Regions from separate parts of the Microbacterium gawkjiense genome, predicted to be linked through region 2. Evidence: predicted binding sites of a transcription regulator. Region 2 holds the regulator's gene; the other holds the start of a gene.

Region 1 (11,707 bases), 800 kb from region 2:
GCGCCTTCTACTCGCCCGTGATCGGCGACGGCGGTCGCGTCCCTAACCTCGCGAGATTCCAGTTCCTCGATCCGGCGGCGCGCGAGTTCTACCCGGATTGGGAGGTGTTCGCGGGGATGTGTGTCGCGATCATGCGGGCCGAGGCCGGCCGCGATCCCCACGATCGTGCCCTGCAGGAGCTGGTAGGGGAGTTGTCGACCCGGAGCGAGACGTTCCGGCGGCTGTGGGCAGCGCACGACGTGCGCACGCACGGGGCCGGGACGAAACGATTCCAGCATCCCGTCGTCGGTGAGCTCACCCTCGCGTATGAGGAGCTCGCGGTGACGGCGGAGCCGGGGAACGTCCTGCTGGTGTACACGGCCGAACCCGGATCCGCGTCTGCCGACCGACTGCGCCTGCTGGCGTCGTGGGCTGCCGAACACCCGTCTGCCCCCGAGGAGTCGACCGACACTGAGTCGGCGGTGGGCCGATGACCGAGTGGGGTGAGGAGGACCTCGCCGCCATCGCAGCCACGGACGACCCGCATATCGCACCGCTCCGGGCCGACGGGATCACTCCCGGGACACCGACGTGGATCTGGTCCGTCGTCGTCGACGGCCGGCTGTTCGTGCGGGCGTGGAACGGTGTCGGATCGCGGTGGTACCGGGCGGCGGTGTCACAGCGCGCCGGACAGATTACGGCGGCCGGATCGACCCGCCCGCGAGTCTGATCGTCGTGCGAGTGCGCGGCGCCCCCCAGAATCCCGACAACAGAGAAGGAAGGCTATGAGGATCGAGCCCCAGCGCCCGACAGCCAAGAATCAGCCGGAGCAGTTCGCCGGTGACGTGTGGGTCGACATGATCGCGGTGCCCAACGAACCCGATCAGCGCATGAGCGTCGCCGTCGTCAAGTTCGCACCGGGGGCGCGCACGGCGTGGCACTCCCACGCCCGCGGCCAGTACCTCCGCGTCACGCAGGGCGTAGCCCGATTCGGCACGCGCGACGGCGAGATCATCGAGGTCCGTCCCGGCGAGACGCTGTACACGCCGCCCGGACAGGACCATTGGCACGCGTCTGCTGATGACACGTTCATGGAGCACATCGCGATGCTCGAGAACGGCGACGACCCCGCGACGACGACGGTGTGGAAAGAGCACATCACGGACGCCGAGTACGAAGGGAAGACCGAATGAGCGGCTGGACGGGCGGAGCGGATGCCATCGGCGACATCGCCCCCGCTCTCGCGCACTACACCGACAAGATCCTCTTCGACGAGGTCTGGGAGCGCAGTGAGCTGTCCAAGCGCGACCGCAGCCTCGTCACCGTGACCGCTCTGGTCACGCTCGGCGCCACCGAGCAGCTGACGTTCCACGCGAGCTTCGCGCGCGACAACGGGGTCACCGAGACCGAACTCGTCGAGGCGATCACCCACCTTGCGTTCTACGTCGGCTGGCCGCGCGCCATGGCGGCGATTGGCGTCGTCCGCGCCGTCTTCGCCCACAGCTGACCCACGACAACCCGAATATAAGAGAAGGACATATGAAGGCCACCATCATGTACGGCGCGGGGGACGTCCGCGTCGAGACTGTCGCAGATCCGGTCATCCAGCAGCCCACCGACGCCATCGTGCGCACGGTCCGCACCTGCGTATGCGGGTCCGATCTCCACCCGTACCACTCAATGGGCGCGAGCGAGCATGGTCAGAGCATGGGACACGAGCTCCTCGGCGTCGTCGAGGAGCTCGGGTCAGCGGTCACCCAGGTGAAGAAGGGCGACCTCGTCATCGCGCCCTTCGCGTTCGCCGACAACACCTGCCCGATCTGCAAGGACGGGTTCCAGACGGCGTGCCCGCACGGCGGCTTCTACGCGACGCCCGAGACGGCGGGACTGCAGGCCGAGCTCGCCCGGATCCCGCTGGCCGACGGCAGTCTCGTCGTCGTGCCCGGCGTGACAGAGAAGGACGAGGAACTCCTCCCGTCTCTGCTGACGCTGTCGGATGTGTACCTGACGGGTTACCACGCCGCGCACATGGCACGCATCCAGCCCGGTCAGACCGTCACGGTGGTCGGCGACGGCGCGGTCGGTCTGTCCGCGGTGCTCGCCGCGAAGCAGCTGGGCGCGGAGCGGATCATCCTCATGGGTCGACACAAGGATCGCACCGATCTGGGCGTCGAGTGGGGCGCGACCGATGTCGTCGCCGAGCGCGGCGAGGAGGGAATCCAGAAGGTCCTCGACCTCACGGGCGGCTTCGGGTCGCACGTCGTGCTCGAAGCCGTGGGCCTCATGCCCGCTTACGAGCAGTCGCACCGCGTCGCGCGCACCGGCGGCGTGATCTCGCGGGTCGGTGTGCCGCAGTATGAGAAGGCCGGCGTCGGCTTCATGTCGCTGTTCGGCCGGAATCTGACCCTCACAGGCGGCCCGGCCCCTGTTCGTGCCTACATCGAGGAGTCGATCCCGCTCGTCCTCGACGGAACGATCACTCCCGGCAAGGTGTTCGACCGCACCTACACGATCGACGATGTGCCCGCCGCGTACGCCGACATGGATGCACGGTCGACGCTGAAGGCGCTCGTCACGATCTGACGGGAGCGGGACCTTGCGCAGCCTGCGTCATGGCGCGAGGTCCCGCCGGCTCATCGCCCGTCGCGGCATCCGTCGTCGTCATCCGATCAGTATTGCCTGTCCACGACGACAGGTAAGTTGTGCACAATTCAATTGCGTGCAACCATTGTCGTATGAGAGCGATCGAGCAGATGGTGTGCTTCGGGGTGTACTCGGCCAGCCACGCGTTCACGCAGGCCTATCGGCGTGTGCTCGCGCCGTGGAAGCTGACGTACCCGCAGTACCTCGTCATCGTCGCCCTCGGCGAGCAGGAGCCCCGGTCGGTCAAGGAACTGGGCGAAGAGCTCTTCCTCGATTCGGGCACCCTCTCGCCCCTCATCCGCCGCCTCGAAGCGCGCGGTGTCGTCTCCCGTTCGCGCAGCCCCCACGACGAGCGTGTCGTCGAGGTCGCGCTGACGGACGACGGCCGCACTCTCCGCTCGGAGCTGTCCGTCGTCGGCGCGGAGATCGCGCGCTGCACCGGGCTGAACGAAGAGAAGGCGCGGATGCTGCTCGACGTGGTCCACGACCTGAACCGCGTCATGCGCACCACCGACGAGGCGATCGCCTCCTGACGAAAGGACCCCCATGGAAGCCCTCTACACCGCAGAGGCCCTCGCGACCGGAGGCGGCCGCAACGGGCACGTCCGCACCGCCGACGGTCTCGTCGACACCGACGTGCGCGTCCCCAAGGAGATGGGTGGCGCCGGTGGCGCTCCGAACCCCGAGGTGTTCTTCGCCGCGGGCTACGCCGCCTGCTTCCACAGCGCCCTGCAGTCCGTCGCCCGCGCGCAGAAGGTGACCCTCGAGGACACCAGCGTCGGTTCGCGCGTCAGCATCGGCTCGAACGGCCAGGGCGGATTCGGCCTCGCCGTCGAGCTCGAGGTCGTCATCCCCAACCTCCCGCACGACCAGGCGCAGGCGCTCGCGGATGCCGCGCACCAGGTCTGCCCCTACTCGAACGCCACCCGGGGCAACATCGAGGTCACCGTCACGGTCGTCGAGGACTGACCTCCGTCGGTCTCAGAGGGCCGGACTCAGAGGGCCGGTCTCAGAGGACCGGACTCAAGCGACAGGGCTCACGCGCAGCCAGCGGAATCCGCAGGCGGGCAGCGTGAGCCCTTCGTCGATCCCGACGTCGACACCCTCGACGAGATCGAGGGCGGTCGGCGCGAAGCCCGACAGCGTCACGGCCGGCACGTGCACCGGTTCGGCGGCGACGTTCGCCAGCATCAGCACGACGGTCCCGTCGCCGGGTCGCTGGTAGCCCACGACCGACGGCGCCGGCACGTCGAAACCGATGAGGCGCGCCCCGTCGAACTCCGGCGTCGTGTGACGCACCGCGATGAGCTTCGTGATGTCGCGCCGGAGCCGGCCGGCCGAGGTGGCGGCATCCGTCATCTGGGCGTAGCGGTCCCGCGGCTTCTGGCCCCGGTGCGTCCACCGGGCGTCGTCGCGTCGCTCCGGATCGTCGCGGAACGTCGGGTCGTTGAGCTGGCCCACCTCGTCGCCGAGCCACAGCATCGGCAGCCCCGGCAGGCTCAGCAGGAGCGCGTGGGCCAGCACCACCCGCGCCTCGCCGAGCGGGTCGCCGGCCTCGACGCCGGCGAGCGAGGCCGTGGTCCCCGCGACGCCGCCGTCGGTCGCGATCCCCCGGCCGAAGGCGGAGCCGTCGGTGTAGCGCGCGGTGAGCTCGGCGGCATCCGTCTGCCATACGACCGCGTCGGCGTCGCGGACGGCGACGACGACGCTGCGTCCGTCACGCCGCTCGAGCGCGTGCTGCAGGGGAGCGGCGTCCCCCGTGGCGAACGCCTGCCACAGCGGCGCGGACCCGGGGGATGCCGGCAGCACCTCGACCCCGGGCGCACCGATCGCGAGCACCGGGGCGGTGACCGCCGCCGTCTCGCGGTCGGGGACGAGGAAGACCTCGACGCCGCGGCCGGCCAGGAACAGCAGATCGTCGACGAACACGCGCAGATCCGAGGCGGCGGGGACGTCGACGGCCAGGGCGATCCCCGACAGGCGCAGTTCGGCCGCCAGGTCGGAGAGCCGGTCGATCGAGCCGAGTCCGGGGTCGCCGCGGCGCAGGTCGACGGCGCCGTCCTCGCGCCGGGCGAACGGCGACTGCACGTGCAGCACGCTCACGCCGAGTTCGCGCAGCGCTGGGATCTCGTCGCGGAGCCCCGCGAGGTTGCCGGCGTAACGATCCGCGAAGCACGCCGCGCCGAGGGCGTAGCGCGAGCGGGAAGTAGGCGCGTGGGCCGCGCGCTGCTCACCGTGCACCTTGAGTTCGAGCGAGCGACCGTTCGCCGCCACTACCGCTGCCGTCACGAGATCGGCCAGCAGCGACGACGAGGAGTCCGCCCGCTCGGCGAGGGCGTCGTGCAGCGCGGGAAGGTGCCGACGGATGCGGTCCGCCGCGGCCTCGTCGACGCGGGTGCACTCAGCGACGGTCGACAGCGTGGCCGCGAGTTCCTCCTCGACGGCCCCCATGGTGCTCATGCGGTGGACCTCCCGCTCCCAGCGTAGAGGGCGGGCGTTCCCGCCTCAGTCGGCGCGGCCCACCGTGCTGTCGAGGAACGCGTGGATCGTCGCATGCAGCGCCGCGGTGGCCGCCGCGTCGATGGTGCCCGCATGACCGCCTTCGACGGGCTCGAGGTAGTGCACCTCGGCATCCGTCTCGTCCGCCAACCGCGCCGCCATCTTGCGCGCCTGCACCGGCCCGACCCGGTCGTCGCTGGCCGCCGCGTAGATGAGGGATGCCGGGTACCGCCGCCCGGGCTCGATGAGGTGGTACGGCGAGAAGGTCTTCACGAACTCCCAGTCGGCGGGGTCGTCGGGATCGCCGTACTCGGCGATCCAGCTCGCGCCGGCCGACAGGCGCGTGTACCGCCGCATGTCGAGCAGCGGGACGCCGCACACGATCGCGCCGAAGTCGTCGGGGTACTGGGTCAGCATGTTGCCGACGAGCAGCCCGCCGTTGCTGCGCCCGTGGCAGGCGATGCGGTCGGGGGTCGAGACGCCGCGGGCGACGAGGTCACGGGCGACGGCGGCGAAGTCCTCGTACGCGCGGTGGCGGTTCTCACGGAGCGCCGCGAGGTGCCATTCCGGGCCGAACTCACCGCCGCCCCGGATGTTCGCGACGACGTACACCCGACCCTGCTCGAGCCAAGCCGGGCCCACGATCGTCGGGTACTCCGGCGTCAGCGCGTGCTCGAAGCCGCCGTAGCCGTTCATCAGCACGGGCAGAGCGCCGTGACGCTCGCGGGGGCCGACCTCGAAGTACGGCACCCGGGTGCCGTCGGCCGACGTCGCCCAGTGCTGCTCGGCGACGAGACCCGTCGCGTCGAAGGTCGCGCGGCTGCGGTCGACGACCCGCGGCTCCGCTCCCGGGTCGAGGACGAGCAGGGTGGGCGGTGTGAGGAAGCCGCGCGCGACGACCCAGAGCTGGTCGTCCTCGTCGTCGTCGGCTGTCGCGACGTTCGCGCTGAAGAGGTCGTCGTCGCCGAGCCCGAGGTCGAGCTCGACACCGGTCAGCGTCGCCGGGTCGAGCGACACCAGCCGGCTCTGCACGCGGTCGAGGATCGTCAGCACGAGGCGGGTCTTCGTCCACGTCCAGGACTCGAGCACCGCGGTGTCGGTCGGCGCGAACGCGACACGGAGTCCCGACCCGTCCCCGCTCGTCACGGTCTCGAGGGGGCCGAGCAGGAGGGTGCCCGACGGATGCGTCGTGTCGCCGATGCGCCACGGCGTCGTCGTCCGGACGGCGACCAGGTCTCCGTGCACGTCGGCGTGCGCGTCCTGCGGCACGGCGATCAGGTGCGGTTCGGCGCCGTTCCACACCCACGCCTCGGAGTGGAAGAAGTCGTGCGCGATGACGACGATCGGCGTCGCGGAACCGCCCGTGTGATCGACGTGTGCGAAGACGCCGACGTCCGACGAGACACCCGTGAGGATCGGCGGCGCGTCCTCGAGCGATTCGCCGCGGCGCCAGGCGCGGGCGGTGATCGGATAGCCCGAGTCCGTGACGCCGCCGCCGTGCAGGGCCGTGGCGACGAGCAGCGTGTCGCGGTCGACCCACGCGATCATGGACTTCTCCGCGTCGAGGGCGAAGGGGGAGTCCTCGACGAAGCGGCGGGTCTCCAGGTCGAACTCGCGCACCACGGCGGCGTCACCGCCGTCGGGGCTCAGGCGCACGAGCGCGCGGCCGCTGCCGGCCGGGCCGTGCGTCGCGCCGGCGAAGGCCCAGGTCCTTCCCTCCTCGCGGCCCAGTGCGTCGACGTCGAGCAGGATCTCCCAGTCCGGAGTGCCCGCCGTGAAGGCGGCAAGGGACGTCCGGCGCCAGAGGCCGCGCGGGTTGTCGGCATCCCGCCACAGGTCGTACATGAGGTCGCCGTGACGACTGGGGACGACGAGGCGGTCGGGGTCCTGCAGGATGCCGGTGAGCCTGGTCTCGAGCGCGTCGCGGGCAGCGCCCGCATAGGCGCCTTCGGTCTCGGCGGTGCGCTCCGCGGCCCACGCGCGAGCCGCGGATCCGTCGATCTCCTCCAGCCAGAGGAACGGGTCGGCGGGCTCGGGGGCGATCTCGTGGGCGCTCATGCGGTCAGCCTACGGGGCACCTCCGCCGCGTCGTTCGCCGTGCGAGAACCATTGGCACTCTCCATGCGCGAGTGCTAATCTGGACGTACTTGAGCCGCAGGGGCTCAACTTTCAGACCACTTGCACAAAGGAGAGAATCATGGCGACCTACGACCCGTTCCGTGAAATCGACCGCCTGGCGTCGACGCTCTTCGACACGCGCCGCGGCCCGCGACGGATGCCGATGGACCTGTACCGCGACGGCGACCACTACGTGCTGAACGCCGACCTCCCCGGCATCGACCCGGGGTCGGTCGACATCGACGTCGACGGCCAGCTGCTGACCATCCGCGCCGAGCGCACGCTGTCGTCGGGCGAGGGGGTCAAGTGGATCACGCGCGAGCGTGAGACCGCGAGCTTCCTCCGCCAGCTGAACCTCGGCCAGGGCATCGACACCGACGCCATCACCGCGACCTACAACAACGGTGTGCTGACCGTCACCATCCCGGTGAGCGAGAAGGCCAAGCCGCGCAAGGTCGAGGTCGTCGCCGACGGTTCGTCCCCGACTATCACCACTCGCGAGAGCGAGCCGCAGCCGATCGACCAGTGACCGGCGCACCGCTCCGGCGGTGAGACGACGATCGCCCCGCACCCCGTCTCGGGTGCGGGGCGATCTTCCTGTCGTCAGACGCCGCGCAGGCGAGCGGTGAGCCGCTCGAGCTCGGCGAGTTCGTCGTCGGTGAGCACCGACATCCGCTCGGCGATGGTGCGGCCGTGCGTCGTCGCGAGCCGGCGGAACATCGCCGCGCCCTGCTCCGTGGCGCGCAGCACGGCGCCGCGGCCGTCGTTGGGGTCGGGGCACTTCGCGACGAGCCCCCGCGCCACCATCCGGTCGACCAGGCGCGACACGCTCGGCTGGCTGATGAGCATGTTCGCCGTCACGTCGCGCAGCCGCGCGGTGTGACCCTCGCAGCGCGTGACGGTCAGGAGCACGTCGTATTCGGCACTCGAGAGGTCGTCGTCCTCGAAGTCCCGCGAGATCTCCGCCAGGACCTCGTGCTGCGCGCGGAAGAGGCTCTCCCAGGCAGCGATGGCGAGGCGGCGGTCGGTCATGGCGTCAACTGTAGCGTCGCTCATAGGGTTGACCGCGTGCAGCCCTGGTCCCGTCGTCTCGCCCGTGCCGGAGCCGTCGTCGCCGTCGCGCTCGGCGTTCTCGTGGGCGCTCCCTCGGCGGCGAACGCCGACGTCGAGGACTTCTCCTTCGACAGTCTGACCGTCGACTACACGCTGACCCGCGCCGAGGACGGCACGAGTCGGATGCGGGTGGTCGAGGAGTTCGTGGCGCGGTTCCCCGAGACCGACCAGAACCGCGGCATCCGACGGGTGATCCCCGACGAGTACGACGGTCAGCCGCTGCGGCCGAGCCTCGAATCGGCGGTGGACGCGGAGGGCGACCCGTGGGAGGTCGTCGAGACCGACGACGGCGAGGACGGACTGGTCGTGACGGCGAGATCCGAGGATTACGTCCACGGTCGCCAGACCTTCGTCCTCACCTACACCCTCGACAACGTGACGCGAGAGTTCCCCGACACGGGACTCGAGCTCTACTGGGACGTGAACGGGTTCGATTGGGCGCAGCCGTTCGGTGAGGTGACGGTGAGGCTGCATCTGGACGGCGAGATCGCGGATGCCGCCGGCTCCCTCGCCTGCTATGCCGGACCGTTCGGGGCCGAGACGCCGTGCGACGGCATCGACATCGACACGTCCTCCTCGGGCGCGACGATCGTCGCGCGGCAGGCCGAGCTCGGCCCACGCGAATCTCTGACCTTCGCGGTCGGGTTCGCCGACGGCACCTTCGAGCCGCTCGACACCTCGTACCTCGGCACACCGCTGGGCTGGGGGCACGCCGCTGCCGGTGCGGGCCTCGTCGGGGTCGCGGGGTGGACGCTGTGGCTGCGGCGCCGCCACCTCTCCGACGAAGCCGGCAGGCCGACGGTGATCGCGGAATCCGAACCGCCCGCGGGGGTCGACGCGCTGCACGCCGCGGTGCTGCTGCAAAAGACCGGCAAGGCCATCCCCGCCGAGGTGCTCGAGCAGGCCATCGTCGGTTCCATCCGCATCACCGAGGGGGAGAAGCCCCGATGGGGGTCCGCGAAGCTCGTCGCCGAACTGGTGGACACCTCGCGTGCCGATGCCGACGGCCGGGCGCTCCTGACGGGACTGTTCCCCGACGGCCGGACGGGTGACCGTTTCGAGTTCGGCACCTCGGACACGCGCCTCTCCTCGACGGCGCAGCGGATCTTGAAGGATGCCGAGTCGGCGCTCCGCGATCGCGGTTTCCGACGCGAGGTCCCCGCGTGGGTGCGAGCGGTCCCGGCCGTCGTCGCGGCGGTGCTCGTGGCCGTCCTCGTCATCGCGACGATCGCGCTGTCCGATCGGGCGGTCGATCCGCTGTGGCCGCTCATCGGGCTGTTCGGCGGGATCGCGGTGGCCGTCGTGGTGATCGGGATGATCGCCCGCAAGCCGCTCACGGAGAGCGGCGCCGAGGTGCGGGACCATCTCGCGGGGCTGCGTCAGTTCATCGAATGGGCGGAGGCGGACCGCATCCGGATGCTGCAATCGCCCCGAGGTGCGGAGCGCCGTCCCGTCGACACGGGGGATCCGCGGGTGATGCTCGACCTCTACGAGCGCCTGCTGCCCTATGCGGTCGTGTTCGGGCAGGAGAAGCAGTGGGCGGGGCACCTCGCGGTGCTCTACGCCTCCGCGGGCGTCGCGGCGCCGGTCTGGTACGCGGGCACCGGCGGTTTCGACGCGGCCTCGTTCTCGTCGAGCATCGGGTCGCTGTCGGCGGCATCGACCTCGTCCGCGTCGACGGGCGGGTCCAGCGGCGGCGGGAGTGCCGGCGGCGGAGGAGGCGGCGGCGGTGGCGGCGGGGTCTGACCGATCCGACGTCGGACGGTAACCACGCCGTCACGCTGCGTTCGCCTCTCGAGGAGAGGATTCTCACGAAGACTCTTGTTGCTATGTCCTGACAAGAGGCACGAGCGTCGATAGTCTGCGACCACCCCCGCACCCCAACGGAAGTGAGGCGCGCCCGTGAGCGTGAAGAAACAGACAGGTCGAGCCGGTGTCCGCGCCGGCACGGCGATCGGCGGACTCGGCATCCTCGTCGCCTGCACCCTGACCGCCGGGCCGGCATTCGCCGCCACCGGCTTCACCGAGGAGCAGAAGAACGCGACATACGCGTCGGACGCGGCGGCGTCGACCGGGGATTCGAGCGCCCCCAGCGCCGGCAACTGGTCGGTGCAGATGATGGACGTCTTCGACGACCTCCGCACCGACCGCGGTGAGGGCGGTGACGCGGCCGTCATGGACTACAACGACGAGATCACGAGCCGCATCAACCTGACGGCATCCGGCGCGCAGGTCCAGCGCGCCATCGTCGACCAGTACGAGGACATGTCGATCAGCATGGCCGACGCGTTCGGCGAGAAGCTCGGCGCGATCTACGCCGAGGCGGCGCTGGCCGGCGAGCTGCCCAAGACGACGTGGCTGCTCAGCAAGGAGAGCGGCAAGCTCGGCTCGACCTCGTCGAGCAACCCGCCGAAGAACTACTTCGACTACGACCGCCCCTACCTGCGGCTCGACACGACGACGCAGCTCGAGTACCGCGACAAGGAGGGCGGAGACGCCTGGGGGTCGACGAGCGGATCGTTCCCCTCGGGGCACACCTCGCAGGCGTACTGGCAGGGGACGGCGCTCGCCGAGATGCTGCCCGAGCTCGCGCCGCAGATCCTCGCCCGCACCGCCGAGGCCGGGAACAACCGCATCGTCATGGCGGCGCACTACGCCCTCGACGTCATCAGCGGCCGGATGATGGGGCAGAAGATCATCGCCCTGCGACTCGCCGACCCCGAGATGCGCGCCCTCGTCGACGAAGCGGGCCGGGAGATCCGCGACGTCCTCGAGGCGGGCTGTGGCGACACGCTCGAGAACTGCATCGCCGAGGACACCCCGTACATGTCGACGGAGGACGCCCTGGCCTACTACGAGGAGCACCTCGGCTACGGCTTCCCCGACGTCGGGCCGAAGGGTGAGCCTGTCGTCGTGCCGGCAGGAGCGGAGGAGCTCCTCGTCTCGGCGCAGCCCGACCTGACGCCGGAGCAGCGCCGCCAGGTGCTCGCGCTGACCGCCTCGGATTCGGGCAACCCGCTCGACGTCGGCGAGCAGGAGAGCTGGCAGCGTCTCAACCTCGCCGCGGCCATGGCGGCGGAGGTGACGGTGAAGGACGACGGTTCGGTCGTGATCGGGGATGCCGGTGGCGAGCCGACCCCCGAACCCGAGCCGACCCCGGCGCCGAGCCCCGAGCCGACGCCCGAGCCGACGCCCACGCCCACGCCCACGCCCGAGCCGACGCCCACGCCCACGCCCGAGCCGACTCCGGCCCCGCAGCCCTCGCTCCCCTCGACCGGTGGCGCTCCGAGCGCTCCGGTCGCGAACGGTGACGATCTGCCGGCTGCGGCGGAAGGCGGCATCCAGGTGTCCGTCC
Region 2 (11,707 bases):
CGCGATCTTCAAGTACCCCGGCGCGACGCCGATCTCGGTGAACCCGCACCGCCGCAGCACCGCCTGCGACGCCGCGTTGTGCAGCAGCGTGCCGGCCTGCACCCGATGCAGGCCCCACTCCTCGGCGGCGGCGCGCACCACGGCATCCACCGCCGCGGTCATGACGCCGCGACCCGCGAACCCGCCGTCGATCCAGTACCCGAGGTTGGCGCTCTGGAACGCGCCGCGGACGATGCCCGACAGGTTCACCCGACCGACGAGGCGTTCCCCCGCCACCAGCACGAACGGCGCAGCGACCCCGGCATCGCGGTCCCGCAGCACCGCCTCGAGCTCGGCCCGCTGGCCCGCCTCGGTGAAGAACGACTCCGCCCGCACCGGCTCCCACGGCGCGAGGCGCTCGCGGTTCCGGCGGTACGCGTCGGCGAGGGCCGCGGCATCCGTCACCGCCGGCTCTCGCAGCGTCACCCCGGCACCGAGCGAGGTCATCCGTCGAGCAGCTCCGCCTCGATCACGTCATCCTCGCCCGGTTCGGCCGGCGCTGGACCGCTGCTCGTGAGCACCAGCTGCGACCCGTCGACCGCGACGTCCACGCGCACCACGTCACCGTCGTGCACACCGCCCGACAGCAGCGCCATCGCGAGCCGGTCCTGGATCTCCGACTGGATCAGCCGCCGCAGCGGCCGCGCACCGAACAGCGGGTCGTACCCGCGTTCGGCGAGCCAGGCGCGGGCGTCCGGCGTCACCGCAAGCGTCAGTCGACGATCGCGCAGGCGGCGCTGCAACGCATCCACGGCGAGCTCGACGATCTGCGCGAGATCGGACTCGCTCAGCGGCGAGAACATCACGACGTCGTCGAGTCGGTTCAGGAACTCGGGGCGGAACACCTGCCGCACCATCGTCATCACCTGCTCGCGCTTCGTCTCGTCCGCCAGCGTCGGATCGATGAGCACCGGCGACCCGATGTTGCTCGTCAGCACGAGGATCGTGTTCGTGAAGTCCACCGTCCGCCCCTGGCCGTCGGTCAACCGTCCGTCGTCGAGCACCTGCAGCAGCACGTCGAACACCTCGGGGTGCGCCTTCTCGACCTCATCGAGCAGCACCACCGAATACGGCCGGCGCCGCACCGCCTCGGTCAGCTGGCCGCCCTGCTCGTACCCGACGTACCCGGGAGGGGCACCGACGAGCCGCGCGACGGCGTGCTTCTCGCCGTACTCGCTCATGTCGATGCGCACCATCGCCCGCTCGTCGTCGAACAGGAACTCCGCAAGCGCCTTCGCGAGCTCGGTCTTGCCCACACCCGTCGGCCCGAGGAACAGGAACGAGCCGGTCGGCCGGTTCGGGTCGCTGATCCCGGCGCGGGAGCGACGCACGGCATCCGACACCGTCTTCACGGCCGCCTTCTGCCCGATCAGCCGCTTGCCGAGCTCGGACTCCAGATGCACCAGTCGAGCGCTCTCGCTCTGCAACAGTTTTCCGACCGGGATGCCGGTCCACGCCGCGATGACCTCCGCGATGTCCTCTTCGGTCACCCGGTCGCCCACCATCCGCTCGGCTCCGTCACCGACGGCACCCTCGGCCAACTCCGCCTCGGCGAGCTTGCGCTCAAGGGCCGGGATCTCGGCGTAGAGCAGCCGTGACGCCCTTTCGAGATCGCCCTCGCGCTGTGCGCGCTCGGCCTCGACGCGGAGCGCGTCCAGCCGCGTCTTGTAGTCGCCGACGGCGTTCAGCGACGCGCGCTCGCGCTCCCACCGCGCCTGCAGGTCGTCGAGCTCCTGCTGCACCTTCACGAGCTGGTCGCGGAGCGCCGCGAGGCGCTCCTTCGAGGCGTCGTCCTTCTCCTTCTTCAGCGCGAGCTCCTCGAGCTTCAGCCGGTCGGCGTGCCGGCGCAGCTCGTCGATCTCCAGCGGCGCCGAGTCGATCTCCATGCGCAGCCGCGACGCGGCCTCGTCGATGAGGTCGATCGCCTTGTCGGGCAGCTGTCGCGCCGGGATGTACCGGTTCGACAGCGCCGCGGCGGCCACCAGCGCACCGTCCGAGATCGCGACCTTGTGGTGCGCTTCGTACCGCTCCTTGAGCCCGCGGAGGATCGCGATCGTGTCCTCGACGCTCGGCTCGCCGACGTACACCTGCTGGAAGCGGCGCTCCAGCGCGGCATCCTTCTCGATGAACTCGCGGTACTCGTCGAGCGTCGTCGCCCCGATCAGGCGCAGCTCGCCGCGGGCGAGCATGGGCTTGAGCATGTTGGATGCCGCGACCGACCCCTCGCCGCCGCCGGCACCCATCAGCGTGTGCAGCTCGTCGATGAAGGTGATGACCCGTCCCTCGGACTCGGTGATCTCCTTGAGGACGCTCTTCAGCCGCTCCTCGAACTGGCCGCGGTACATCGCGCCGGCGACCAGTGCCGAGATGTCGAGCGCGATGAGCTCCTTGCCCTTCAGCGACTCGGCGACGTCGCCCGCGACGATGCGCTGCGCCAGCCCCTCGACGACGGCGGTCTTGCCGACGCCGGGCTCACCGATGAGCACGGGGTTGTTCTTCGTGCGGCGCGTGAGCACCTGGCTGACCCGGCGGATCTCGCCGTCGCGACCGATGACGGGGTCGAGTTTGCCCTGCCGGGCGCGATCGGTGAGGTTGATGCCGAACTGCTCGAGGGCGCTGCCCTGATCGTCCTGCCCGGGGGCGGCTTGTGCGTTCATCATCTGCTCCTGAAGGGTCGGTCCAAACTTGAGCCGGAGTGACTCAAGTTTATCACGACGCCATCTCACCGGCTCCGACGAGATCGTCCGCGCAGGCGAACCGCGCGCGGTACGCCGTCGGCGTCGTGCCGAGCACCCGCGAGAAGTTCTGCCGAAGCACGGCTGCGGATCCGAACCCGCACTCGTAGGCGATCGCATCGAGGCCGAGATCGGTCTGCTCGAGCAGCCGCTGCGCGTGCAGGATCCGCTGCCGCCCCAGCCAGGCACCCGGTGTCGTGCCGTAGTCGGCCTTGAACCGGCGCGCGAACGTCCGCGGCGACATGTGCGCCTTGGCCGCCAACTGGTCGACCGACAGGTCGAGTCGCAGGTTCTCGAGCATCCAATCGGTCACCGGGGTCAGCGACAGCGACGCCGACACGGGCAACGGCGTCGCGATGAACTGCGCCTGCCCGCCGTCGCGCTGCGGCGGCACGACCATCCGCCGCGCGATCGTGTTCGCCGCCTCGGCGCCGAGCTCGATCCGCAGCAGGTGCAGGCACGCGTCGAGCCCGGCCGCCGTCCCCGCGCTCGTGATGATGCGGTCCGACTGCACGTAGAGCACGTTCGGGTCGACCTCGATGTCGGGGTACATGCTCGCCATCGTGTCGGCGTACCGCCAGTGCGTCGTGGCGCGCCGCCCCGACAGGACGCCGGCGGCCGCGACCGCGAACGACCCGCTGCACACCGTGAGCACCCACGCACCCCGGTCGACCGCGCGCCGGATGACATCGAGCACGCGCTCGTCTACGTTGCCCCAGGCCTCGCGCGGGATCGGGGTGACGACGACGACATCCGCCTCGTCGGCGAAGGCCAGGTCCTCATCGACGTTGATCGAGAACGCCAGGTTGCTCGGCACGGCGCCGGGATCGGGCGTCACGATCCGGAAGTCGAAGTTCGGGATGCCGTCGTCGCTACGGTCGAGCCCGAAGGCCTCGCACGCGAGTCCGAACTCGAACGGAGCGAACCCGGACTGGACGATGCAGGCGACGGTGCGGATCACGACGGACCTCCGGGACAGGCGTTGGCAGAATTCCTGCGACCGATGTCTCCACGGCCACTCGTGGCAGGATACCGCCAATCATAGCGTTTCTGCCATGACCGCCGCACTCCTCCTCATCGCCCTTCTGTTCGTCATCGTGGCCGCCGTCATCGGCGCAATCCGCCTCGTCGCCCTCGACGGCTACCGTCGCCAGCCGACCTGCCCGCGCGCTCCCCGCCTCCCCTAGACTCGGGGCCTCGCGAGAGGAACCCCATGAGCGTCCCCATCCCGCCGTCGCAACCGCCCTATCCGCAGCAGCCCTACCGCACGGCACCGCCGGCGCCTGCTCGGGGCCTCGCCGTCGCGGCCGTCATCGTCGGCGCTGTGCCGATCCTCCTCGGCGGGCTGTGGCCCGCGATCTCGATCTCGCTCTACACGTCGTCGAATTACACCCTCGCCGGTGTCGTCAACGCCGCCTTCGCGCTGTTCACCTGCCTGGTCGCGGCCGTCGCGCTCGTCCTCGGCATCCTCGCCGCGCGACGGAACCTCGGCAACCGCCTCCTGGGCGGGATCGCGATCGGTCTCGCCGCCGCGCAGATCGTCGGCACCGTGCTGAGCTTCGCCTCATCCACGATCGGCTCCGCCCTCTACTGACCCCGGGTCGGTTACGCTCCGACCATGGAGATCGGATTCGCCGTCGCTGTCGCCGCCGTCATCGCCACGAGCCTGTTCGTGGCGGCGCGTCGCTCACGACGCGACCGCGCAGTCGTCGACGCCGAGGGACCGGGCGCGGCCGCGCGGCGGGAAGCCGAGTCGCAGGCGCGCCTCGCGAAGGGGACCGCAGTCTACGTCGACGGTCGCCACAACGCCGGAGGCCCGATCTGATCAGCGCCTGACGAGGTTCCGCGCCGCCGACAGCAGGATCTCCGCCGACCGCTTCCAGTCGAACGCGCCGATGTGGGCGGTGCCCGCGGCGACGAGCCGCTCGCGCACGCCGGGCTCGTCGAGCGAGCGCACGGCGCTCACGACGGCTTCGGGGTCGAGCGGGTCGACGTACAGCGCGCCGTCGCCGGCGACCTCGCGGAAGATCTCCATGTCGGTCACGACGGCGGGCACGCCGAGCTCCAGCGCCTCGGCCACCGGCAGCCCGTACCCTTCGTCGAGGCTCGTCGTGACGAGGGCGGCGTCGTCCGCGAGGAGCGCCGCGTAGGCGGCATCCGTCACCCCGTCGTGGAACACGACCGAGGCTCCGCCGGCGAGGGCGGTCAGCTCGGCGCGACGCTCCGGAGGGATGCGCGAGAGCAGGTGCAGCGTGTGGTCGGGCAGCTGACGCATCGCCGTCACCAGCGTCTCGACGTTCTTGTAGGGCATGAACGAGCCCATGTAGACGAGGTTCCGCACCGGCCCCGTGCCGACCGCCGCCCCCTCCGGCAGGAGCGCGGCGAGGCGCTGCGGGGCGTTCGGGATCACGACGACCGGCCGCTTCGTCAGCCGCACGCGGGCGAACTGGCGCGCGCTCGTCTCGCTCACCGTCGCGACGAGGTCGGCCGCGTCGAGCGTCCAGCGCTGCGGCCAGTACGACAGGTGGAACAGCCGCCATCCGAGCCGGACGTACCAGGGCAATGCGCGCGGCGGTGTGCGGTGCCGGTAGTAGATCGTGTCGTGCAGCGTGAGGATCAGGCGGAACCGCCGCCCCGCCGACCCGATCGTCTGCATCGGCGAGAACAGCACGTCGGGTCGGTGCCGGTTCAGCAGCAGCGACGCGAACGGTTCCTTGGCCGACGTCGGCGAGTGGATCGTGAGGGTGATCGCACCCTTCGGCAGGAACGCCCGCTGCCGTTCGTCGTGGATGAGGAAGGTGACCTCGGTGCGGTGGGCGGATGCGGCATCCGCCACCGCCTGCGCGAGCTCGGCCGAGTAGCGACTGATGCCGTCGTGGAAGTCCGTGCGGATGTAGCGCGCGTCGAAGAACAGACGCATGTCAGGCGTCGAGGGGTTCGCCGCGGTACAGCTTCTCGAACGTGTCGAGGGTGCGCTCGATGTCGTGGATGACGACGCCGTCGAGCGACGCGTGCTGCATGCGCGCGTACTCGGCCTGGTCGGCGGTGAGCACGGTGCGGATCTTCTCGGCGAGCTCGTCGACGTTCCCGGGCTCGAAGAGGTAGCCGTTCTCGCCGTCGTGGACGAGGTGCGGCAGCGCGACGGCGTTCGCGGCGATGACGGGCAGGCCCGAGGCCATGGCCTCCATCGTGGCGATGGACTGCAGCTCGGCGACCGAGGCGATGACGAAGACGTCCGCCCGCGTGTAGGCCGCCCGCAGCTCCTCCTCCGAGACCCGGCCGCGGAACGTGACCCGGTCCTCGAGGCCGAGGCGCTGGGTGACCTGTCCGAGGTTCTTGCGCTGGTCGCCGCCCCCGACGATCTCGAACTCGATGTCGAGGTCGGGCAGCTTCGCGATCGCCTCGAGAGTGACCTCGACGTGCTTCTCGGTGGTGAGGCGTCCGACGAACAGGACGCGCCGGCGCCTCTCACGCGGCTCGAGGTCCGGTGTGTAGTTGCTCTTGCGGATGCCGCAGCTGATCGGGACGACGCCCTGGATGTCGATCGTGTTCTCGAGGAACTCCGCCGCCCTGCGGGTGGGGGTCGTCACGGCGCGCGACATCTTGAAGGTGCGCTCCGCATCGGCCCACGCGATCTTGAGGAAGATGTCGTAGAGGAACTTCGGCAGCAGCGTGAAGTCGAGGATGTTGTCGGCCATGATGTGGTTCGTCGCCACGACCGGGATGCCGCGCTGGTTCGCGATGCGTGTCAGCGCACGGCCGATGACGATGTGCGACTGGCTGTGCACGACGTCGACGTCCACCGTGTCGAGGATCTGCCGCGCGTAGTGCTTGCCCATCCACGGCAGCACGAAACGCAGCCAGTCGTGGGGCCGGTACCGCCAGCCGGGCAGGCGGTGGACGGTGAGCTTCTGCCCCTCGATCTCCTCGGTGAACACGCCGTGGTTGCGGTGCCCGACGCTCGGCGTCGCGACGTGCACGTGGTGGCCGCGCTCGGCGAGCCCGGCGGCGAGGCGTTCGGTGAAGCGTGCGCCGCCGTTCACGTCGGGCGCGAACGTGTCGGCCGCGATCACGATGGTGAGGGGTCCGCGTTCAGAAGCGGGATGGTCCGGGGGCGTCATGGTCACGGGGTACGGGCCAATCTGTGCGTCGATGGCGGGAGTGGTGGGTCCCACCGGTGGGGCGCAGGGATGCGGGGGCGCCGGGCCTCGATTCTAGCCGGGGGCCGGGGACTCCTCCGCTGGGAGCCCGGCGCGCCCCGCCCCCGGATCAGCGCAGACCGAGGCGCACCGAGAGCGGGTGGTGGTCCGACCCGAGCGGTCCGATCCACTTTCCGCCCGCCGTCTTGCCCGCGTTCGCCCACCGGAACACGACCGACCGCGACGGCCGCACGAGCACCTTGTCGACGTGGTCGCCCCACGTGACGCTGACGAACGGGGTGAGCGACATGGTCGGGTTCGCGGTGTTGTAGTGCTGCAAGCTGAGCACACGCGCCTGGTCGTACGCGTCGTGCCAGCCGCGCTGCTCGAGCACCGCCATGGTCTTGTCGCCGGTGCGGGACTTGTGCGTGTTGAAGTCGCCCAGGACGATCACCGGCGCCTTCGTCCAGTCGGTGAGCGACCGATGCGTCTTGTTCAGCCTGGTCAGGGTCGCCGAGATAGCGTCGGCGAGCTTGCCGGCCTCGTACTCGCGCTGACGGACGACGGATGCCGAGGTGCCGACCACGAGGTGCGTGTTGACGACGAGCAGGTAGGCACCGGAACTGTGCCGCACGGCGGCCCACGACATCCCCTTGCCGGCCGACGCGTAGGTCGAGGGGAAGAGCGTCGCGCCGGAGGTCGCACCGCCGGACTTCGCGGCGACGGGGGCGAACCGGCCGTTGCGGATCAGGATGTCGTTCTGCCCGTTGTAGGCCAACCGGTAGCCCGAGGGGGCGGCGGTGTACTTCGACGCCTCCTGCAGGGCGACGATGTCGGGGGCGAGCTCGGCGATGCGCTTGTCGATGACGGTCTTGCGCGAGGCGATGCCCGAGCAGACGTTGGAGCAGACGTTCCAGCTCACCGCGTGATAGCTCGGCCACGACGCCGGCAGGGTCGCCTGCGCGGTGATCGTCTCGTGCGCGACCGGCGACGAGCGCGGACCCATGCCCGCCGACGACACCCCGCGCACCTGGATGAAGTACGCGACCCCGGGCTTCAACCCCGTGACCGTCGCCTTGGAGGTCGTGGTCTTCTGGTTGACGGGGTGCTCGGGCCGCGTGACCTGCGCGTGGCTCGTGCCGGCGTAGACGTAGTAGCTCGTCGCTCCCGGGATGTCGGCCCAGTCGACCGTCAGCGAGGTCGTCGAGGCGCCGACGTAGTTCACGAGGCCGGCCTTGGGCGGGACGGAGGCGGCGAACGCGGGCGAGGCGGGAAGGGTGAGGGCGAGCGCGATCGCGACGATCACTGCGACGGCGCTGCGAGCGTGGGGGACGCGCAGCATAGGCGGATGATAGCAACCTACGCTTGTCGGCATGACGCGAATCTCTGCCCAGGCGGACCCCGCGCGATGGGTCCCGATCACGGGATCCTTCGGGTTCCGTGGACGACGCGCCCGCAAGAAGGCGATCGGGATGCTGCTCGCCCAGGCGAACGCCGCGTTCGGCCGCGAACAGCCCGGTAGCAAGGTGGCGGCGTGGGCGATGAGCCAGGCGATCCCCGCCCTCATGCGCCGCGCCGACGGGCGGCTGCTCGCGTGGGTGTGGAGGGACGATCCCGAGCTGCTCGTCGCGATGGCCCAGGTGCAGGAGCTCACGCCCCAGCTGCGCACGATGCGGGCGAGCATGCCGATCGAGTACGACGACACCGTCACGTTCACCGGCTCGCCCCTGGGTGTCGGCGAGAAGCTCGAGATGCCGCTGCCGCCGAACCCGCGTCAGACCCCGTTCGCGTCGTACACGTGGGACACCGGCACCCACCTCGTGACACTCACCGCGGTCATCTCCGACCGCGAGCGGTTCGGCACCGTCATCCCCGCCGTCGACGCCCTCGCCCGGTCGCTGCGCCTGGTCGACGACCTGACCGTCGGCGAGGGCCCCGGCACCCTCCGCATCGACCCCGCCTGACCCCCGGCATCCGCGCCCCGCCGCCGAGACGTCGCAGATGGTCACTTTCGCCGGCGCGCAGCGACCATCTGCGACGCCTCGGGGCGCCATCCCCGCTCGAGGAGGGCGGCGCGGGTGCGCTCGAGTGCCCACCGGCGGGCGGCGCCGCGATGCCAACGGTTCACCCGGATGACCCGCCACCCCGCCGCGGCGAGGTCGTCCAACCGATCCACGTCGCGCGCGAACTGACGGTCGTCGAGGCGATGCTGCTGCCCGTCGTATTCGAGCAGCACCTTCGTCGGCGCGTGGACCAGATCGCCGTAGGCGAGGAACCGACCGTGCGCATCCCGGATCTCGGCATTCACCTCGAACGGCGGAAGCCCGGCCTCCCGCGCGTCCAGACGAAGGAGCGTCTCCGCGACGGAATCGGTTTGCGGCTCCGTAAGCTCCAGCGCACGTCGCAATCGCCGCACGCCGCGCGACCCGTCCCGCTCGGCGACCGCGGCCTCCAGCGCATCGACGGTGAGCACAGGGTGGTGGCGACGGAGCAGCGCATCCGCCGCGACAACGAGCTCACGGTCGCTGAGAAGGGATGCCGCCTGGCACCACGCGACCGCCGGCTCGACCACCGGCATCCCGTCCATCAGCCGGAGGCGGGCCGCCTGGGAACGGTGCCCGCGCACTCCCGCCCCGCGAGCCCGAATGATCGGTGGGAGCGCGGTCACATCGAGGGCGGACCGGAGTCGGTCGGGAGCCCACCCTCCCGCGAGGACGAGCGCCGTCGCGTGCGAGAAATGCTCCCCGGCCCGCAGCTTGGGCAGATAGCCGAGGGCGAGCGCCCTGACGTCGTGAGCCTCTTCACGGGAACGGACACCGTAGAACGGCGCCGCAAGGGACGGATGCCGCAACCGACGGCGCGTGACGCCGGCGTCGAGAGCGTGCGCGACGAGGAAGCGGTCGGGGAGACCCGGGGGAAGGACACTCGGCATCCGCCAACGATCCCGCCGCGATCACCGTCACCCACCCGCCCGTCGCCCCCTTGTGGACATCCGCCCGCCCGTCGGACCCCCTGGAGAAGCCTCGAGACGTCGCAGATGGTCGCTTCAGACGCCGTCGGGCGACCATCTGCGACCCCTCGGCAACCGCCGAAAGCGTCAGTCGTCGGAGGGGGACGGATGCGGGCGCCACAGCACGACGTCGGTCGCGCGGCGCACGCGCGTGCCCTGGCGGAGCGTGACGACCGAGCCGGTCGCGCCGGCGGCGAACACGCGGGCACCGCGGCGGGCGGCGACCTCGTCGCGCAGGCGCGCCTGCAGTCCCGAGACCTCGCGGCGCAGCATCCGCACCTCGTTCTCGAGCTCGATGATGCGCGAGATCGCCGGCAGGCTCACGCCGTCGGCCGACATCTGGGCAACCTCGCGCAGCTGCGCGACGTGCCGGAGGGAGTACCGGCGCGACCCGCCTCGGGTGCGCGCCGGTACCACGAGTCCCAGCCGGTCATACTGGCGCAGCGTCTGCGGGTGCATGCCGGCGAGCTCGGCCGCGACCGCGATCGCCAGGATCGGGGCCTCTTCGTCGACCTGCTCGTTCGCCATGCCTCTCACCTCACTCGCGCGCCTTGGCCATCAGATCGGCGCGGGGGTTCTCCTTGGGTTCCAGCTCGTGGAAGCGTTCCAGCGCCTCGCGCGCCGGTCCGTCCAGGTGCGTCGGGACCGCGACCTGCACCTCGGCGAGCAGGTCGCCGGTGCCCTTCGCGGTCTGCACGCCCCGCCCCTTGACGCGCAGCACGCGCCCCGACGGGGTGCCGGGGGCCACGCGCAGCTTGACGACGTCGCCGCCGAGCGTGGGCACCTCGATCGTGGCGCCGAGGGCCGCTTCGGTGAACGTCACGGGGACGTGGATGCGGAGATTCAGCCCTTCACGCGTGAAGACGGGATGCGGGCGCACGCCCACCGTCAGCACAATGTCGCCCGCCTCGCCGCCGTCCGGGGAGGGCCGGCCGCGCCCGCGCAGCTTGATCTTCTGCCCGTCCGAGACCCCCGCGGGGATCTTGACCTTGATCGGCCTGCCGTCCTCGCCCTGCAGGGTGATCGTGTCGCCCTTCACGGCCGTGGTGAAGTCGAGGGTCGTGCGGGCGGTGACGTCGGCACCGCGCTGCGGACCGCCGAAGCCGCGGAACCCGCCGCTCGGCTGCCCGAAGCGGCCCGAGCCGAAGCGGCCCCCGCCCTGCTGCCCGAACATCGCGAACAGGTCGTCGAAGTCGGCCTGCTGGCCGCCTCCTCCGGTCGAGAACCTGCTGAACACGTCCTCGAACCCGCCGCCGCTCGCGCCGGGCTGGAAGCGCGCTCCCGAGCCCATGGCGCGCAGCTGGTCGTACTCGGCGCGCTGCTCCTTGTCGCTGAGCACCGAGTACGCCTCGCTGATCTCCTTGAACTTCGCCTCGGCCGCGGCATCCCCCGCGTTCGAGTCGGGGTGGTAGGTGCGCGCCAGCTTGCGGTACGTCTTCTTCAACTCGGCATCCGAGACGTCCTTCGACACACCGAGGACCTTGTAGAAGTCCTTGTCGAACCAGTCCTGACTGGCCATTGCCCCTCCCTTCCCTTACTCGGCCGGGACGGCGACGACGACCTTGGCGGGACGCAGCTCGAGGTCGCCCAGGCGGTAGCCCACCTCGACCACTTCGAGGATCGTCGCCTCGGTGGTGCCGGGAGTCGGCGCCTGGAAGATCGCCTCGTGCTGCTGCGGGTCGAAGGCCTCACCGGCTTCGCCGTAACGCTCGACGCCCAGGCGGGCGACGACCGTGCGGATCTTGTCGGCGATCGCGGCGAGCGGCGTGCCCTCCTCGAGGTCT

Evidence for each region. The regulator HspR, encoded in region 2, represses chaperone genes until heat shock. The targets are predictions, from matches to a motif close to AAGTTGAGTCNNNNNGACTCAACTT.
Region 1: a site for HspR is predicted at 7,266-7,290, ahead of Q9S71_RS02380 (Hsp20/alpha crystallin family protein). Genes of this name have one in related genera too.

Annotation. Positions count from the first base shown of each region.
Region 1 is NZ_JAUZVV010000001.1:477,193-488,899, reverse strand. Features, by position in the region: gene Q9S71_RS02425 (helix-turn-helix transcriptional regulator) at 1-473, shown strand, start outside; gene Q9S71_RS02420 (DUF2255 family protein) at 470-709, shown strand; gene Q9S71_RS02415 ((R)-mandelonitrile lyase) at 765-1,172, shown strand; gene Q9S71_RS02410 (carboxymuconolactone decarboxylase family protein) at 1,169-1,486, shown strand; gene Q9S71_RS02405 (zinc-binding dehydrogenase) at 1,519-2,562, shown strand; gene Q9S71_RS02400 (MarR family winged helix-turn-helix transcriptional regulator) at 2,733-3,155, shown strand; gene Q9S71_RS02395 (organic hydroperoxide resistance protein) at 3,169-3,591, shown strand; gene Q9S71_RS02390 (alpha-amylase family protein) at 3,646-5,082, opposite strand; gene Q9S71_RS02385 (prolyl oligopeptidase family serine peptidase) at 5,128-7,179, opposite strand; gene Q9S71_RS02380 (Hsp20/alpha crystallin family protein) at 7,319-7,768, shown strand; gene Q9S71_RS02375 (MarR family winged helix-turn-helix transcriptional regulator) at 7,843-8,271, opposite strand; gene Q9S71_RS02370 (DUF2207 domain-containing protein) at 8,308-10,098, shown strand; gene Q9S71_RS02365 (acid phosphatase) at 10,255-11,707, shown strand, end outside.
Region 2 is NZ_JAUZVV010000001.1:1,276,909-1,288,615, reverse strand. Features, by position in the region: gene Q9S71_RS06290 (GNAT family N-acetyltransferase) at 1-486, opposite strand, end outside; gene Q9S71_RS06285 (ATP-dependent Clp protease ATP-binding subunit) at 483-2,696, opposite strand; gene Q9S71_RS06280 (GlxA family transcriptional regulator) at 2,749-3,732, opposite strand; gene Q9S71_RS06275 (hypothetical protein) at 3,830-3,961, shown strand; gene Q9S71_RS06270 (hypothetical protein) at 3,988-4,368, shown strand; gene Q9S71_RS06265 (hypothetical protein) at 4,393-4,599, shown strand; gene Q9S71_RS06260 (glycosyltransferase) at 4,600-5,694, opposite strand; gene Q9S71_RS06255 (glycosyltransferase) at 5,696-6,895, opposite strand; gene Q9S71_RS06250 (endonuclease/exonuclease/phosphatase family protein) at 7,044-8,255, opposite strand; gene Q9S71_RS06245 (hypothetical protein) at 8,287-8,877, shown strand; gene Q9S71_RS06240 (hypothetical protein) at 8,919-9,845, opposite strand; gene Q9S71_RS06235 (heat shock protein transcriptional repressor HspR) at 10,011-10,451, opposite strand; gene Q9S71_RS06230 (DnaJ C-terminal domain-containing protein) at 10,462-11,442, opposite strand; gene Q9S71_RS06225 (nucleotide exchange factor GrpE) at 11,458-11,707, opposite strand, start outside.